DNA from 3 places in the Lentzea sp. NPDC051838 genome. Region 1 is predicted to be linked to each of the others. Evidence: riboswitches for the same ligand, from Rfam matches in the RefSeq annotation. Region 1 holds a riboswitch; each other region holds the start of a gene.

What was found. Region 1 has a riboswitch for glycine ahead of gcvH (glycine cleavage system protein GcvH). Riboswitches for the same ligand answer to the same signal wherever they lie in the genome.
Region 2: it holds a riboswitch for glycine, as region 1 does, so the genes downstream of both, gcvT (glycine cleavage system aminomethyltransferase GcvT) here and gcvH (glycine cleavage system protein GcvH) in region 1, are expected to answer to the same signal.
Region 3: it holds a riboswitch for glycine, as region 1 does, so the genes downstream of both, gcvP (aminomethyl-transferring glycine dehydrogenase) here and gcvH (glycine cleavage system protein GcvH) in region 1, are expected to answer to the same signal.

The regions. Positions count from the first base shown of each region.
Region 1 is NZ_JBFAYI010000026.1:12,168-17,313, reverse strand. It holds gene AB0M24_RS36580 (alpha-L-fucosidase) at 1-1,970, opposite strand, end outside; glycine riboswitch at 2,136-2,228, shown strand; gene gcvH (glycine cleavage system protein GcvH) at 2,292-2,672, shown strand; gene AB0M24_RS36570 (L-serine ammonia-lyase) at 2,718-4,082, shown strand; gene AB0M24_RS36565 (helix-turn-helix domain-containing protein) at 4,111-4,467, opposite strand; gene AB0M24_RS36560 (TROVE domain-containing protein) at 4,521-5,146, opposite strand, start outside.
Region 2 is NZ_JBFAYI010000019.1:9,395-14,540, forward strand. It holds gene AB0M24_RS31605 (hypothetical protein) at 258-455, shown strand; gene AB0M24_RS31610 (hypothetical protein) at 620-1,114, shown strand; gene AB0M24_RS31615 (hypothetical protein) at 1,172-1,555, shown strand; gene AB0M24_RS31620 (DUF3817 domain-containing protein) at 1,570-1,872, shown strand; glycine riboswitch at 1,918-2,008, shown strand; glycine riboswitch at 2,009-2,100, shown strand; gene gcvT (glycine cleavage system aminomethyltransferase GcvT) at 2,197-3,291, shown strand; gene glyA (serine hydroxymethyltransferase) at 3,305-4,570, shown strand; gene AB0M24_RS31635 (hypothetical protein) at 4,741-5,146, opposite strand, start outside.
Region 3 is NZ_JBFAYI010000002.1:86,356-91,501, reverse strand. It holds gene AB0M24_RS06340 (hypothetical protein) at 1-273, opposite strand, end outside; gene gcvP (aminomethyl-transferring glycine dehydrogenase) at 403-3,294, opposite strand; glycine riboswitch at 3,444-3,540, opposite strand; gene AB0M24_RS06330 (Clp protease N-terminal domain-containing protein) at 3,597-4,544, opposite strand; gene AB0M24_RS06325 (MerR family transcriptional regulator) at 4,624-5,146, opposite strand, start outside.

The DNA of each region.
Region 1 (5,146 bases):
GACTCGCCGTTGACCCGCAGCCACGCACCCGTCTCGCGCAGCCGCTGCTGCATGATCTCGGGGATCGAGCCGTCCGCGCGGGGCCCGATGTCCAGCAGGAAGTTGCCGTTCTTGGACGTCGTGTCGACCAGCGTGTCGATCACCTCGTCCGCGGTCATGTACATCGAGTCCGGCGTCGCCCGGTTCCACCCGTACGACCGCGGGTCCAGGCCGCGCGAGGCCTCCCACTTCTTCACGACGGTGTTCGGGTACGTCGCGTACTCCGGCGTCGTGTAGTCGTGGGTCGGGATGCCGCACCTGTCGTCGACCGTCACGTCCTTCGGCACAGCCCGGTTCTTGGCCTTGTTGAAGTAGTCCGCCATGACCCGGCGCGAGTCGTTCGCACCGCCGATGTCGCACCAGATTACGTCGGGGTCGTACCCGTCGACGAGCTCGGTCATCTGCGGCGCCTGGTAGTCGCGAACGAAGTCCCGCCCGGCCTGGTAACCGGTGTAGGGCTCGGGAGCGCCGGTGTACGGGTTCCGCGGCGCGTGACCACTCCACGGGTTGTCCGGGTTGAACCACTCGGGCATCGAGAAGTAGAGCCCGTTCTTCAAGCCCGGCGTGTACTTCCGCGACGCGTCGAACAGCTCCTTCACGAGGTCACGGCGAGGCCCGAGGTCGACGGAGTCGCGACCGGACACCTTGGAGTCCCACAACGCGAAGCCCTCGTGGTGCTTGGAGGTCAGCACGTAGTACTTCGCGCCGGCCTCCTCGAACAGCCGCACCCACTCCTCCGGCTTGAACTTCGACGTGGTGAACTGCTGGATGAACTGGTCGTACGAGAAGTCCTTCCCGAACGTCGCCGCGTGGTACGGGTTCACGGCGTTCGCAGGGTCCTGCATCCACTGCCAGTACCACTCCGCGTACTGCTCACCGGGCGGCGACCAGGCGGGCACCGAGTAGAGCCCCCAGTGGATGAAGATCCCGAACTTGGCGTCGTCGAACCAGTACGGCGACTCGTGCGCGCCCAACGACGCGTCGGTCGCCTGGTAGTCGGCCACACCCAGGGTGAACCGGGCGTTCTGCGAGGCCGTGACCCGTCCCGACGAAGCCACCACGCGACCGTCGAACGTGCCGGTCCGGTACGCGTGGATGCCGATCCGCACCCGAGCTTCCTCACCGGGCGCGAGCCGCTTCACGGTCGCCGGCTGCAGCGTCACCACGCCCAGCCCCTCGGCGCGCACCGAGACGTTGGAGAGCCACTGGTCACCGAGGTTCACCACGGTGGCCTCGATCGTCTGGCCACCCACGCGCGGCAGCTTGGTCGTGCTGCGGGCGCCGCGAACCGCGAACACCGTGCCCTTGCCCACCGGCTGCACCGACAGCGCGAACACGTGCAGCGAGGACTTGCCCTCGACCGCCGGGCTCGTGACCGGCAGCGTGACGCCGATCGCCTCCTTCTGGGGATCCGCCCAGACCTGGGAGGTCCCGATCGACACGGGGTGCTCGTCACGTCCGCCGGGCGAGTACCGGAACGGCGCGGAGATCGGACCACTGCCCGAATACCAGTCGGGCCCGCTGACCGAGCCCGATGTCGTGGACCCGTCCGCGTAGTGCACGGTGACGGTCCCACCAGCGGCCCCGTACGAGGACGCCACGAGGAAGTGCAAGGTCAGGTAGCGGCCGCGCGGCAGGTCGATCCGCTGCCCCAGAGCGACCGCGTTGTTGTTCTTGGCCTGTGAATTTCCCGGGAACAGGTACGGCACGCCATCTGCTGTGACCTGGCCGGACGGCAGCGCCTCCGCCGGGAACGCGTAACCGGAACCGTCGAAGTTGCCGGTCCGGTCGGTAGCGGTGTCGATGCCGTCGTTGTCGAAGTATTGGGTAAGAGGAACGCTGATCGGAGACGGTGCCGGAGCTGCCGAAACAGCGGGCACGGGAACCAGGACGAGGGTGGTGAGCAAGGCGACGATGAACGGCTTCCTCATTGAGACCTCCGATGTCTGCCTCTCCTCACCATGGCAGCGCTCTCCCCGATGTCAACCTTGTCGCGTTGACACTTGGCGGTGGACGCACATAGCGTTCGCCTGGTCTCGAAGGACTCAAAACTGAACATCGGCCGTGGTGCGCTTTTGGTCGAACCAAGAAGCACCGAAACCCGAGTGGGAGAGACCTCGACGAAGCAGTCGGGGCGCCGAAGGGGCAAGCTCCCGCACACTCTCAGGCAGCAAGACCGCTCGGGATAGGCAACTCTGCACGGCGGAGGGGGCGTTGGTTGTCCTGACCCGTCATCAGCCAGAGGAGTCGCCGTGGAGTTCCCCGAGAACCTGCTCTACACCGTCGAGCACGAGTGGGTCGACTGGACGCCGGGTACCCAGGACCCGCTGACCTGCGGAATCACCGAGTACGCCGCGGACGCCCTCGGCGACATCGTCTTCGTGCAGCTTCCCGAGGTCGGCGCCAAGGTCGTCTCGAACGCCGTCTGCGGCGAGCTCGAGTCCACCAAGTCCGTCAGCGACCTGTTCTCCCCGGTGACGGGTGAGGTGATCGAGGTCAACGGTGCGGTCGTCGACGACCCGGCCGTCATCAACACCGACCCGTACGGCGCCGGCTGGCTGTTCAAGGTCCGGGTCGAGTCGGCGGAGAACCTGCTCACGGCGGCCAAGTACGCCGAGCTCACCAAAGACTGACCTGCCAAGAAATTGAGCACCGCCCCCACCACGAAGGACTGATCAGTGGCGATCAGCGTTTTCGACCTCTTCTCCGTCGGCATCGGACCGTCCAGCTCCCACACGGTCGGCCCGATGCGCGCTGCCGCGATGTTCGTCGAGAAGCTCGGGGCACGAGCGTCCGAAGTGGACCGCGTGCACGTCGAGCTGTTCGGCTCGCTCGGCGCGACCGGGCACGGCCACGGCAGTCCGAAGGCCGTGTTCCTCGGTCTCGAAGGCAACCTCCCCGAGGAAGTCGACCCCACGACCGCGGCGACCCGCGTCGAGGAGATCGTCACCTCCGGACGCCTGAAGCTCGGCGGCGCGCACGAGATCGACTTCGTGCACGACCGCGACCTCGTCATGCACCGCCGCAAGTCGCTTCCGTTGCACCCCAACGGGATGAGCTTCGAGGCGTACCAGGGTGACGAGTCGGTCGAGTACGCCGTCTACTACTCGATCGGCGGCGGGTTCGTCGTCGACGAGAACGCGTCGGGCACCGACCGGATCAAGCCGGACACCACCCCGTTGCCGCACCCGTTCCTCACCGGCGACGAGCTTCTCGCGCGCTGCCGGGAAACGGGCCTGTCGATCAGCGAGATCATGATGGCCAACGAGCTGTCGTGGCGGACTGAAGACGAGGTGCGCCAAGGACTTCTGCACATCTGGCACGTGATGCAGGAGTGCGTCGAGCGCGGCTGCACCGAGCACGGCGTCCTGCCCGGCGGCCTCAAGGTCCGCCGCCGCGCCGCCGAGATGCGCAAGCGCCTGGAGGGCGAGCACTTCGTCACCGACCCGCTGCGGGTCATGGACTGGGTGACGCTCTTCGCGTTGGCGGTCAACGAGGAGAACGCGGCAGGCGGCCGTGTCGTCACGGCACCGACCAACGGCGCGGCGGGCATCGTCCCGGCGGTGCTGCACTACTACACGAAGTTCGTGCCGGGCGCTTCGGACGACGGCGTGGTCAGGTTCCTGCTCACGGCGGGCGCGATCGGCGTGCTGTTCAAGGAGAACGCGTCGATCTCCGGTGCCGAGGTCGGGTGCCAGGGCGAGGTCGGCTCGGCGTGCTCGATGGCGGCCGGTGGCTTGGCCGAGGTCCTCGGCGGCACACCGGAACAGGTCGAGAACGCGGCCGAGATCGCGATGGAGCACAACCTCGGCCTCACGTGCGACCCGATCGGCGGGCTGGTGCAGATCCCGTGCATCGAACGCAACGCCGTCGCGTCGATCAAGGCCATCACCGCGGTGCGCATGGCGTTGCGCGGCGACGGTTCGCACTTCGTGTCGCTCGACAAGGTCATCAAGACCATGCGCGACACCGGCAAGGACATGTCGGTGAAGTACAAGGAGACGGCGCGCGGCGGCCTCGCCGTGAACGTCATCGAGTGCTGATCTCAGGGCCGGAAGGCGCCCGCACAGTTCACGTGCGGGCGTCGTACTCCTGTTGCGCCGCCAGCACGTCCGGCATGCGCGCCTCCAGCAGGTGGATCAGCGCGAGCAGCCGCTCGGCGGTCTCACCGCCGAGCGGCGTGAGGCTGTAGTCGACGCGCGGCGGGTTCGTCGGCTGCGCGTCGCGGATGACCAGGCCGTCGCGCTCCAGCGCGTGCAGCGTCTGGGACAGCATCTTCTCGCTGACGCCGTCGACCCGGCGGCGCAGCTCGTTGAACCTCAGCGGCCCGTTGAGGAGAGCGCTCATCGTCAGGCTGCCCCACTTGCCGGTGACGTGCTCCAGCGTCGGACGTGACGGGCACGCCTTCGCGAACACGTTGTACTCCATGGAGCCGATGATAGCTGGTGGGGGCGCTTACGAAAAGTAAGCGCCCCCTAAGCTCAGAACGGCCAGTCCGCGTTCCGGCCCGCCTCGAGCAGCGGAACCATCCGGAACGTCGCGTCGGTCAGGCCACCGAACTCGTGCCTGTTGGCCCCACCGGTCGCGTACGCCGCCTGCGCGTATCCGCCCAGGTTGAAGCCGTAGATCGGCACGTGCCGCGGCACGAGGTCCGAGATGCCCTTCCCGTCGTGGCCCGCGACCGTCTGCATGTCCGAGATGATGAACACCCGGTCGTGTCCGTCGTAGGTGCGGGCGAGCGACCCGGCGATGTCCGTGCCGTAGCCGACCTCGCCGATCCGCTGCAGGAACCGGTCGACCTCGCGGACGACCGACCCGCCCCGCGGCAGCACGTGCGTGAACACGCCGTCCGCGAAGCCGCGCACGTCGACCCGCTCGCCCTTCACTCCGAGCGCCACGCCGAACACCGCCGCGGCCTTCGCCGGGGTGACCTTCGAGTGCTGGGAGATCCGGCCGCCGGTCATCGACCCCGAGGTGTCGACGAGGATCAGCGACCGGCCCGGCAGCGCGGGCAGGTTCGAGAGCGACGCCTGCAGCGCCTGGTCCAGGGCGTGGCCCCAGCGCAGGCTCGGTGCCGCCTCGTACGCCGACAGGAAGCGGAACGGGA
Region 2 (5,146 bases), on a different contig from region 1:
AGTCCGGGTGAGGCTCAGCTCAACTGGGTCTGGTCCAAGCTGTGGGATGCGAGGGAGTCCGTGTTCACCTCGTGCCCAGGACATCGGCGCAGTTGAGGCCCCTCTTTAGCCGCCATTCGGGTGACATTCCCCGTCGCGCAGGCGTGCGTCGCTGGTAGATCCTTGCATCGGTTTGGCGTGGTCGTTGTTCATCGGCCGGGTGAATGAGGGACCATGTCGGGTGACACGGGCGGTCTGCCGCCTCACCTGTGAGCGAGATGGACGGAGAGGTACCTGTGAACCTCAAGAAGGTGCTAGTGCTGGCGGGCGTCGCGCTGGTGCTGTTCCTCCTGATCACCCAGCCCGAGCAGTCCGCTGCCGCGGTCCAGCAGGTGCTCGGCTGGCTGCGTCAGGGCGCGGAGTCGATCATCACCTTCATCAGGAGCCTCTTCGGGACGGCGACCCCCGTCGCCTAGTGACTCTGGGTGAGGAACGACCGTTCGCGTTGAGCCGGACGGGTGGAATGCGGCCAATCACGCACTGGTAACGGGTGTTCTGGGGATTCAGGGTCTGGCGATTGTCAGACCTACCGAATACCTTCCGCTGCAATGGCCGATCCCCGACCGACGAGGAGGCACATATGGTCGAGGACTCCGGGGTCCACGAGCTGTTGCAGCAGTGGGCGGCTGAACGGTCTGATGACGCAGAGATGCAGGAGGTGAACCGGATCAAGAACGCGTGGCTCGCTGAGGCACCCCCCTCGGCGCCAGGCATCCCCGTGCAGCGGGGAGGCAGGGGCGGGTCGTCGCGTGGCTTGGTCAAGGTCGACTCGGCGGATCCGGCCTACGTGGCCGCGATGCGCAAGCGGGCGCCGGAGGCACCCGAGGCTTTGCTCGCTGCCGCGGCGAGCTACTGGCAGTTGGTGGGCGACGTCGCAGAGGCCGAGCAGTGGTGGGACGCGGGCATCAGCCCGTTGGACCAGCGCGCGCTCGACTACCGCGCGGCGGGCCTGACCCCTGCCGACCTCGGACGGCGCTTGGGTCCGATGACGGTTCTCCAGCACCTTCGCCGCGGTTCCGCCGCAGCCTGGTGCGTCGCACGTCTGCAGAGGCAGCGCCGGGACGGCGTGGCGTAGGAAAGGTGGACGGGCTGTCTTCACGGGGCAGCCCCGTACCCAAGTAGTCTGGAGGTCGTGCGCGGCCTCCTTACTCCCCAGCGAGTGTTGATCGGACTTGGCTGTCTGGTCGCACTGATCGCTTGTTGCGGGCTCGCGTACTGGCAGTGGCAGCGCTTCGAGTCCGCCAGCGGCACGTTCCAGAACCTGGGTTACGTGCTCCAGTGGCCGCTGTTCGGCCTCTTCCCGGCCTTCATGGTGTGGCGCTTTCGCCGTCTGGCGCGCCAGCGTCGTGACGAGCCTCTCCCCACGCCGGAGCCGGTTGCACCCGCCGCGAAGCCGGTGACTACCGTTGACGCCGTCAAACCCGCGCCTGTCGAGCACTTCGACGATCCTGAAGACGCGGAGCTCGCGGCCTACAACCGCATGCTCGCGGACCTCAACGCGCGGGACGGTCGTTGAGCGAAGGCGGGCAGATGAAGGGTGCGTTGACCCGGTTCCGGGTCATGGCTTACGTGGTCGGTGTCTTCCTGCTGCTCCTGGTCGTGGCGATGGTGCTCAAGTACGCCGCGGACATGGGTGGCGCGATGAAGGTCGTCGGCCCGGTCCACGGCTTCCTCTACGCCATCTACCTGGTGATTTCGGTCGACCTGGCACTCAAGCTGCGCTGGTCGATCAAGGGCACCGCCCTCGTGCTGCTCGCCGGGACGATCCCGTTCCTGTCGTTCTGGGCTGAGCGCAAGGTGGTCGAGAAGACTGCGCAGGGCGTGCCGCTGTGACGTTTGGCCTGCTAGCGTCTGGGGCTACCAACTGAACACGGCCGTCGATGTCGCGCGGAAGAGACCCCTCTCGCGGGGGCGCCGAAGGAGCAATCCCTCCCCGGAATCTCTCAGGCACAGATACCGCACGACGAAGGCAACTCTGGAAAGCAGGCCCATCGGCCTCGCCCACGGTGCAAGTCGCGTCCCGCGCGGCGAAGCTCTCAGGCTCATGACAGAGGGGGAGGCTCGCTCTAGTGAGGAGTCTCCGATGGACCGTGTCATTCTTTCGTTGCCTCAGCCGGCCTGGTCCGGCTCTTCGGCGCACCCAGGAGGAGCGTTCTGATGTCCCGCCTCACGCCTCTGAACGCCGAGCACGAGCAGCTCGGCGCGATGTTCACCGACTTCGCGGGCTGGCGGATGCCGCTGCGCTACTCGTCCGAGCTGGCTGAGCACCACGCGGTGCGCACCACCGCGGGCCTCTTCGACCTCACGCACATGGGTGAGATCGTGCTGACCGGGCCGCAGGCGGGCGAGGCGCTCGACTTCGCGCTCGTCGGCCACATCTCGGCGCTCGCGGTCGGCAAGGCCCGCTACACGATGATCACCCAGGCCGACGGCGGCGTGATCGATGACCTGATCGTGTACAGGTTGGGCGACGAGGAGTTCATGGTCGTCGCGAACGCCTCCAACGCTCTCGTCGTCGCCGAGGCCCTCGTCGAGCGCGCCGCCGGGTTCGACACGGTCGTCACGGACAAGTCGACCGAGTACGCGTTGATCGCGATCCAGGGCCCGAAGTCGGTCGAGATCCTCTCCGGGCTGACCGACACCGACCTGTCGACGGTGAAGTACTACGCGTCGTACCCGTCCACCGTGGCCGGTGTCGACGCGCTGCTCGCGCGCACCGGGTACACGGGCGAGGAGGGCTTCGAGCTGTTCCTCGCACCGGCCGACGCTCCGGCCGTGTGGGCCGCGCTGCTGGAGGCGGGTTCGTCGCACGAGCTGAAGCCGTGCGGTCTGGGCTGCCGCGACACGTTGCGTCTCGAAGCCGGAATGCCCTTGTACGGCAACGAACTGACCACGTCGCTGACGCCGTACCACGCGAACCTCGGCCGCGTCGTGAAGCTCGACAAGCCGGGTGACTTCGTGGGCCGCGACGCGTTGACGAAGGTGTCGGAGTCCGGTGTGGACTCGGTCCTGGTCGGACTGAAGACCCCCGAGCGCCGCGCCCCGCGGCACGGTTACGCGGTGCTGAACGGCGACGAGGTCGTGGGCGAGGTGACGTCGGGCGCGCTGTCCCCGACCCTCGGCTACTCCGTCGCCATGGCCTACGTGACGAAGGCGAGTGCCGAGCCCGGCACCCAACTGCTGGTGGACGTCCGCGGCAAGAAGCAGCCGGTCGAGGTCGTCGCACTTCCGTTCTACAAGCGCGCCAAGTAGGGAGATCTTCCAGATGTCCGACCAGTTCAACGCCTCCCTCGCGGAGTACGACCCCGAGGTCGCCGAGGCCGTCGCGGCCGAGCTGGCGCGCCAGCAGGGCACTCTCGAGATGATCGCCTCGGAGAACTTCACGCCCGTCTCGGTGCTGCAGGCGCAGGGTTCGGTGCTCACCAACAAGTACGCCGAGGGCTACCCCGGCCGTCGCTACTACGGCGGCTGCGAGCACGTCGACGTCGTGGAGCGCCTCGCCATCGAGCGCATCAAGTCGTTGTTCGGCGCCGGTTTCGCCAACGTCCAGCCGCACTCGGGCGCCCAGGCCAACGCCGCCGCGATGTTCGCGCTGTTGCAGCCCGGCGACACGATCCTCGGCCTGGACCTCGCGCACGGCGGCCACCTGACGCACGGCATGCGCATCAACTTCTCGGGCAAGCTCTACAACGTCGTGCCGTACCACGTCTCGGACGGCGACGGCCGGGTCGACATGGCCGAGGTCGAGCGCCTGGCTGTCGAGCACAAGCCGAAGCTGATCGTCGCGGGCTGGTCCGCCTACCCGCGTCAGCTGGACTTCGCCGAGTTCCGCCGCATCGCGGACTCGGTCGAGGCCTACCTGATGGTCGACATGGCGCACTTCGCCGGCCTCGTCGCCGCTGGTCTGCACCCGTCGCCCGTGCCGCACGCGCACGTCACGACGACCACGACCCACAAGACCCTCGGCGGTCCTCGTGGCGGCGTGATCCTGTCGAACGAGGCGGACATCGCCAAGAAGATCAACTCGGCGGTCTTCCCCGGCCAGCAGGGCGGCCCGCTGGAGCACGTGATCGCCGCCAAGGCCGTGGCGTTCAAGCACGCCGCCTCGCCGGAGTTCGCCGACCGCCAGCGCCGCACCCTCGAGGGTTCGCGCATCCTGGCCGAGCGCCTGTCGCAGCCCGACGTGGCCGCGGCCGGCGTGAAGGTGCTGACCGGCGGCACGGACGTTCACCTGGTGCTCGTCGACCTGGTCTCGTCGGAGCTCGACGGCAAGCAGGCGGAGGACGTGCTGCACCAGATCGGCATCACGGTCAACCGCAACGCCGTCCCGAACGACCCGCGCCCGCCGATGGTCACCTCGGGTCTGCGCATCGGCACGCCGGCGCTCGCCACCCGCGGTTTCGGCGAGGTGGACTTCATCGAGGTCGCCGACGTGATCGCCGAGGCCCTGAAGCCGGGTGCCGCGGTCGAGGAGCTGCGCGCTCGCGTCGAGGTGCTGGCGGCGAAGCACCCGCTGTACTCGACGCTCTGATCTCGTGCTGACGAAGGGCCCCACCGGAATTCCGGTGGGGCCCTTCGTTTTGGTGCTTGTGGAGCCAGAGCGAAACGACGGGAACCCCGGCCCCTTCCCCAGGGCCGGGGTTGTCACCGTTCAGGGTGTTGTGTGTCTCAGATGGACCGTCCTAACGCGATGCTGTGGGGTTACGCCGCCGGAGCCGTGACGCCAGGGGGCAGGCATTCCACGTTGCGCTTGCCGTCGGGCTGGATCACGAACCAGGTGCCACCAACGCCCTGGCCCTTCCACTTGCCCGGGCCCGGGTCCTGCGAGTAGGTGTAGACACCCCAGCCGTCGATCGCGACCTGCTTCTTGCCGTCCGCACGGGTGATCAGCGACACGAGCTTGGAGTCGATGCCCTCCAGCTGCGGGATCTGGTCCGACAGGAACGGCGGCCACGTGATCGCGCACTGGCCGTTGCAGTTCGACTTGCCTTCGGGCTTCGGGGTGTCCTTGTCGAAGCGGTACAGGGTCCGGCCGTCACCGTCCTGGACGACCATGCCCATCTTGTCGACTGCCTTGCCGACCAGCTTCAACGAGCTGACTGGTGCG
Region 3 (5,146 bases), on a different contig from region 1:
CAGGGCGATGTCGAACGGGCGGCGCCTCCGCAGACGCCGGAAGAACGACGGAGGCCGGGCAACGGCGACCGCCAGGTGCCGGCTGTAGATCGCGATGACGGCCAGCACGGCGTCCGAGATCTCGATCCGCGCCGACCCGTCCGGGTAGCTCGTCGAACTGGCCGGCACCGTGTCGCCGGACGCGAGCTCGACCGACCGCAGCCGGGTGCGGTCGTGGCCCGCCGAGACCATCGCCTCGACGACCGAGTCCTTGATCTCGTGAGCGGTCCCCACAGATGTTCGCACGTTCGATCAGATCGGAAGTTGATCAGATTGCGTTACGAACTTCCCTTGCACCACAACGTTTCCACCCGACACCGAACGGGGCGCACCCAGGTGGGCGCGCCCCGTTCGGACCAGAGATCAGCTGCCGTACGCGGAGAGCGGCGGGCAGGAGCAGACCAGGTTGCGGTCGCCCTTCGCACCGTCGATGCGGCGGACCGGCGGCCAGATCTTCGGAGCACCGGTACCGGCCGGGTAGACGGCTTCCTCGCGGGTGTACGGGTGGTTCCACTCGCCGACGGTCACGCAGGCCGCGGTGTGCGGGGCGTTGCGCAGCGGGTTGTCCTCGACGGGCCACTCGCCCGCACCGACGCGGTCGATCTCGCGCTTGATCGCGATCATGGCGTCGATGAACCTGTCGATCTCGGCCAGGTCCTCGGACTCGGTCGGCTCGACCATCAGCGTGCCCGCGACGGGGAACGACATCGTCGGGGCGTGCAGGCCGTAGTCCGCGAGGCGCTTGGCCACGTCGTCGACCGTCACGCCGGTCGCCTTGGTGATCGGGCGCAGGTCGAGGATGCACTCGTGGGCCACGAAGCCGCCCTCACCCGTGTAGAGCACCGGGTAGTGCTCGTCCAGGCGACGGGCCACGTAGTTGGCAGCGGCCACGGCGGTCAGGGTCGCGCGGCGCAGGCCGTCGCCGCCCATCATGCGCACGTACGCCCACGAGATCGGCAGGATCGACGCGGAACCCCAAGGGGCAGCGGAGATCGGGCCGACACCGGTCGCGGGGCCCGCGGTCGGCTGCAGCGGGTGGTTCGGCAGGAACGGGGCGAGGTGGGACTTCACGCCGATCGGGCCGACGCCGGGGCCACCGCCGCCGTGCGGGATGCAGAACGTCTTGTGCAGGTTCAGGTGCGAGACGTCCGAACCGAACTTGCCGTAGCGCGCCAGGCCGATCAACGCGTTGAGGTTCGCGCCGTCGACGTACACCTGGCCGCCAGCGTCGTGGACCAGGCCGCAGACCTCGCGCACCGTGTCCTCGTACACGCCGTGGGTCGACGGGTAGGTGATCATGATCGCGGCGAGGTCGTCGGCGTGCTCCTGCACGGTCTCGCGCAGGTGACCCATGTCGATGTTGCCCTTGTCGTCGCACTTCACGACGACGACGCGCATGCCGGCCATGACGGCGGACGCGGCGTTGGTGCCGTGCGCGGACGACGGGATCAGACACACGTCGCGGTCGGCGTTGCCATTCGCGCGGTGGTAGGCGCGGATCGCGAGCAGACCCGCGAACTCACCCTGCGAACCGGCGTTGGGCTGCAAGGACACCGCGTCGTAGCCGGTGACCTCGGCGAGCCACGCTTCCAGGTCCGACACGATCTTCAGCAGACCCTTGGCGTCCTCGACGGGCGCGAACGGGTGCAGCGTCGAGAACTCCGGCCAGGTGATGGACTCCATCTCCGCGGTCGCGTTCAGCTTCATCGTGCAGGAACCGAGCGGGATCATGCTGCGGTCGAGCGCGACGTCCTTGTCCGACAACGCACGCAGGTAGCGCAGCAGCGCGGTCTCGGAGCGGTGCGCGTGGAAGACCGGGTGGGTCAGGTAGTCGGACGTGCGGCGCAGGTCGGCCGGGATGCCGTCCGCGGTGTCGGCGTCGATGGCGTCCACATCGGACCCCGTCACGCCGAACGCTTCCCACACCGCGATGACGTGTGCGCGCGTCGTCTTCTCGTCGCAAGCGATTGCCACGACGTCGGCGTCGACCTGACGCAGGTTGATGCCGGCCGCGCGAGCCTTCTCGACCACCGCGGCGGCCTGGCCCTCGACGCGCACCTGGACGGTGTCGAAGAACTCGCCGTGCACGACGTCCAGCCCGGCCTCGCACAGGCCCGTGGCGAGCACGGTGGCGAAGCGGTGCACGCGGGTCGCGATCGCCCGCAGACCCTCGGGACCGTGGTACACCGCGTACATCGACGCGATCACCGCGAGCAGCACCTGCGCGGTGCAGATGTTCGACGTGGCCTTCTCGCGGCGGATGTGCTGCTCGCGCGTCTGCAAGGCCAGGCGGTAGGCGAGCGAGCCGTCGGAGTCGACCGAGACACCCACCAGACGGCCGGGCAGCTGACGCTCCAACCCGGAACGGACGGCCATGTACCCGGCGTGCGGGCCACCGAAGCCGATCGGCACACCGAAGCGCTGCGTGGTGCCGACGACGACGTCCGCACCGATCTCGCCCGGCGCGCGCAACAACGTCAACGCCAGCAGGTCCGCGACGACGACCGCCTGCGCACCGGCGTTGTGGATCTCCTCGATCAGGTCCTTCTGGTCACGCACCACACCGGACGCACCGGGGTACGAGAGCAGCACGCCGAAGAAGTCGCCGCCCAGGCCGAGGCCCTCGATGCCCTGCGACAGGTCCGCGACGACGATCTCGATGCCCAGCGGCTCGGCGCGCGTCTCGATCACGGCCAGCGTCTGCGGCAGCGTGTCGGCGTCGATGACGAACTTGTTGGACTTCGAACGCCCGCCGCGGCGCACCAGCGTCATCGCCTCGGCGGCGGCGGTCGACTCGTCCAGCATGGACGCGTTGGCCACCGGCAGGCCGGTCAGGTCGCCGACCATGGTCTGGAAGTTCAGCAGCGCCTCAAGACGGCCCTGCGAGATCTCCGGCTGGTACGGCGTGTAGGCCGTGTACCAGGCCGGGCTTTCCAGCACGTTGCGCAGGATCACGCCGGGCGTGACGGTGTCGTAGTAGCCGAGACCGATCATCTGCGTCATCGGGCGGTTCTGCGACGCGAGCTCGCGCAGCTCCGCGAGCGCCTCGGTCTCCGTCGCCGGCACCGGCAGGTCGAGCACGAGGTCGCGCTCGTGAATGGACGAAGGCACCGCGTGCTGCGCCAGCTCCTCCAGCGATCCGACGCCGATGACGTCGAGGATGCGCGCGAGTTCGGCCGGGCGCGGACCGACGTGGCGGTCGGCGAACGGGGTGCCGTGCTCGAGAGCGGCGAGCGGAATGCGGTCCTGCGTCATCAAACGCCTCCGGGGGCTGCGGGCACACGTGTCCTGGTGCCCTCCCCGCTCTGTCCGTACCCATCATGGGCGCCTGAGAGGTTCACCCCGGCGCGAACCAGGGCTTTCACCGTCGGCGGGATCTCGAAAGATCCACTTTCCAGAGGCGTCTCGCTCGGGCGGTCCTGGATGCCTGAGAGGTTCCCGGGGAGGGACTTGCTCCTTCGGCGCCGGGCTCTGTGACCCGGTCTCTCCCGCCTGAGTTCAGCGACTACCCGCGAAGAATACCCGCAGGCAGCCCAGGTAGTCGCTAGGGACGCGACCTACGTCTCAACAGCGAGACCTCGCAGCACCCTGCCGACCGGGTCGAGCAGGTCGTCGCGCACCGCCACCAGCAGGTGCGAGGTGCCCACCACGGCGTCCCCGCGCTTGGCCGCGACGAGCTTCGCGCCCTCGACGAACCGGTCGATCCCGGCGCCGGTCGCGGCAGGCAACGTCGCCGGATCCACGCCGGCCGCCCGCAGCGCCGCCGCGCCACCGGAGGAGAACTCCGGCCGCAACCGCCGCCTGGAGACGGTCAGCTGGTGGTCGACAGTCAACACCGCCGCCACCAGGTCCGCGGCGGTTTCCTGACGCCCGGCGGCCACCGCCAGCCTCTTCGCCTCCATGCGCACGACGTTCAGCACCGGTCCGCCTGTGCTTCGGCGGCGCATGATCAACCGAGTCAGCCACCGCATGCTGCCGCTCCCGGACTCGCCTTCCAACGCCCCTGCCTGGCGCAGCAACCACACCGCCGACGCGTCTTCCGGTTCCGCGGCCTTCCGCACGGCCTCGATCGTCGCCTCGACGTCCACGCGCAGAGCGCCGAAGAGGTCGGCAGCGCGTCCGGACTCGAGCGACAGCAACGCCACCGAGAGATGGGTCGTGGTCAGCGCACCGTCGCCCGCCTCGGCGATCGCCGCCCGCAGACACCCGTCCAGCGCACGGCTCACCGGCAGGACGGGCTCGACATGGGTGTGGTGGTGGGCTGTGCGCATCAGCGCGGTGACGTCCGGACCGGACTCGACGGCGAAACCGTCGTCGCCGGCCCAGCCTCCGACCATCGCCTGGGCCCGTACCGACTTCACGCCCAGCCTGCGGCCGCGGCCGATCGAGTCCGCCAGGGCGATCAGCAGGTGCTCGGTGCCGACGACACCGGACTCCGGTCGCGACGCCTGCCGCACCGCGTCGGCCAGCACCTTCAGAACCTGCCAGGAGGGTGTGCAGCTCATGCGCTCGACGCTAGGGAGCACTCCCCGTCCAGCGCGTCTGCCGACCGGCCATTGAGGACGGCCAGTCGGCCATGATCTTTCAGCCGGTCGCGCGCTCGCGACGCCGGCGGGTCAGCTCGTCCTCCGTCATGGGAGCGATCTCCACGCCGTCCGCGCGCTCGGCGGGGAACTCGTGGATCGTCCCGGAGATCTCCCGCATGGCACCGGAAACCGCGATGCCGAACACGCCCTGACCGCCCTGCAGCAGATCCACGACCTCTTCCGGCGAGGTGCACTCGTAGACGGTCGTGCCGTCCGAGAAGAGCGTGATCTTCGCCAGGTCCTGCACGCCGCGGCGGCGCAGGTGGTCGACCGCGACCCTGATGTTCTGCAGGGACACCCCGGTGTCGAGCAGTCGCTTCACGACCTTCAGGACCAGGATGTCCTTGAAGGAGTACAACCGCTGACTCCCGGACCCGTGAGCCATCCGCACCGTCGGAGCGACGAGTCCGGTCCTGGCCCAGTAGTCGAGCTGCCGGTACGTGATGCCCGCGATCTGACACGCCGCGGGACCCCGGTAGCCGACGAGTTCGTCCGGCAGCGAGGAGTCCGGGAACAGCTCA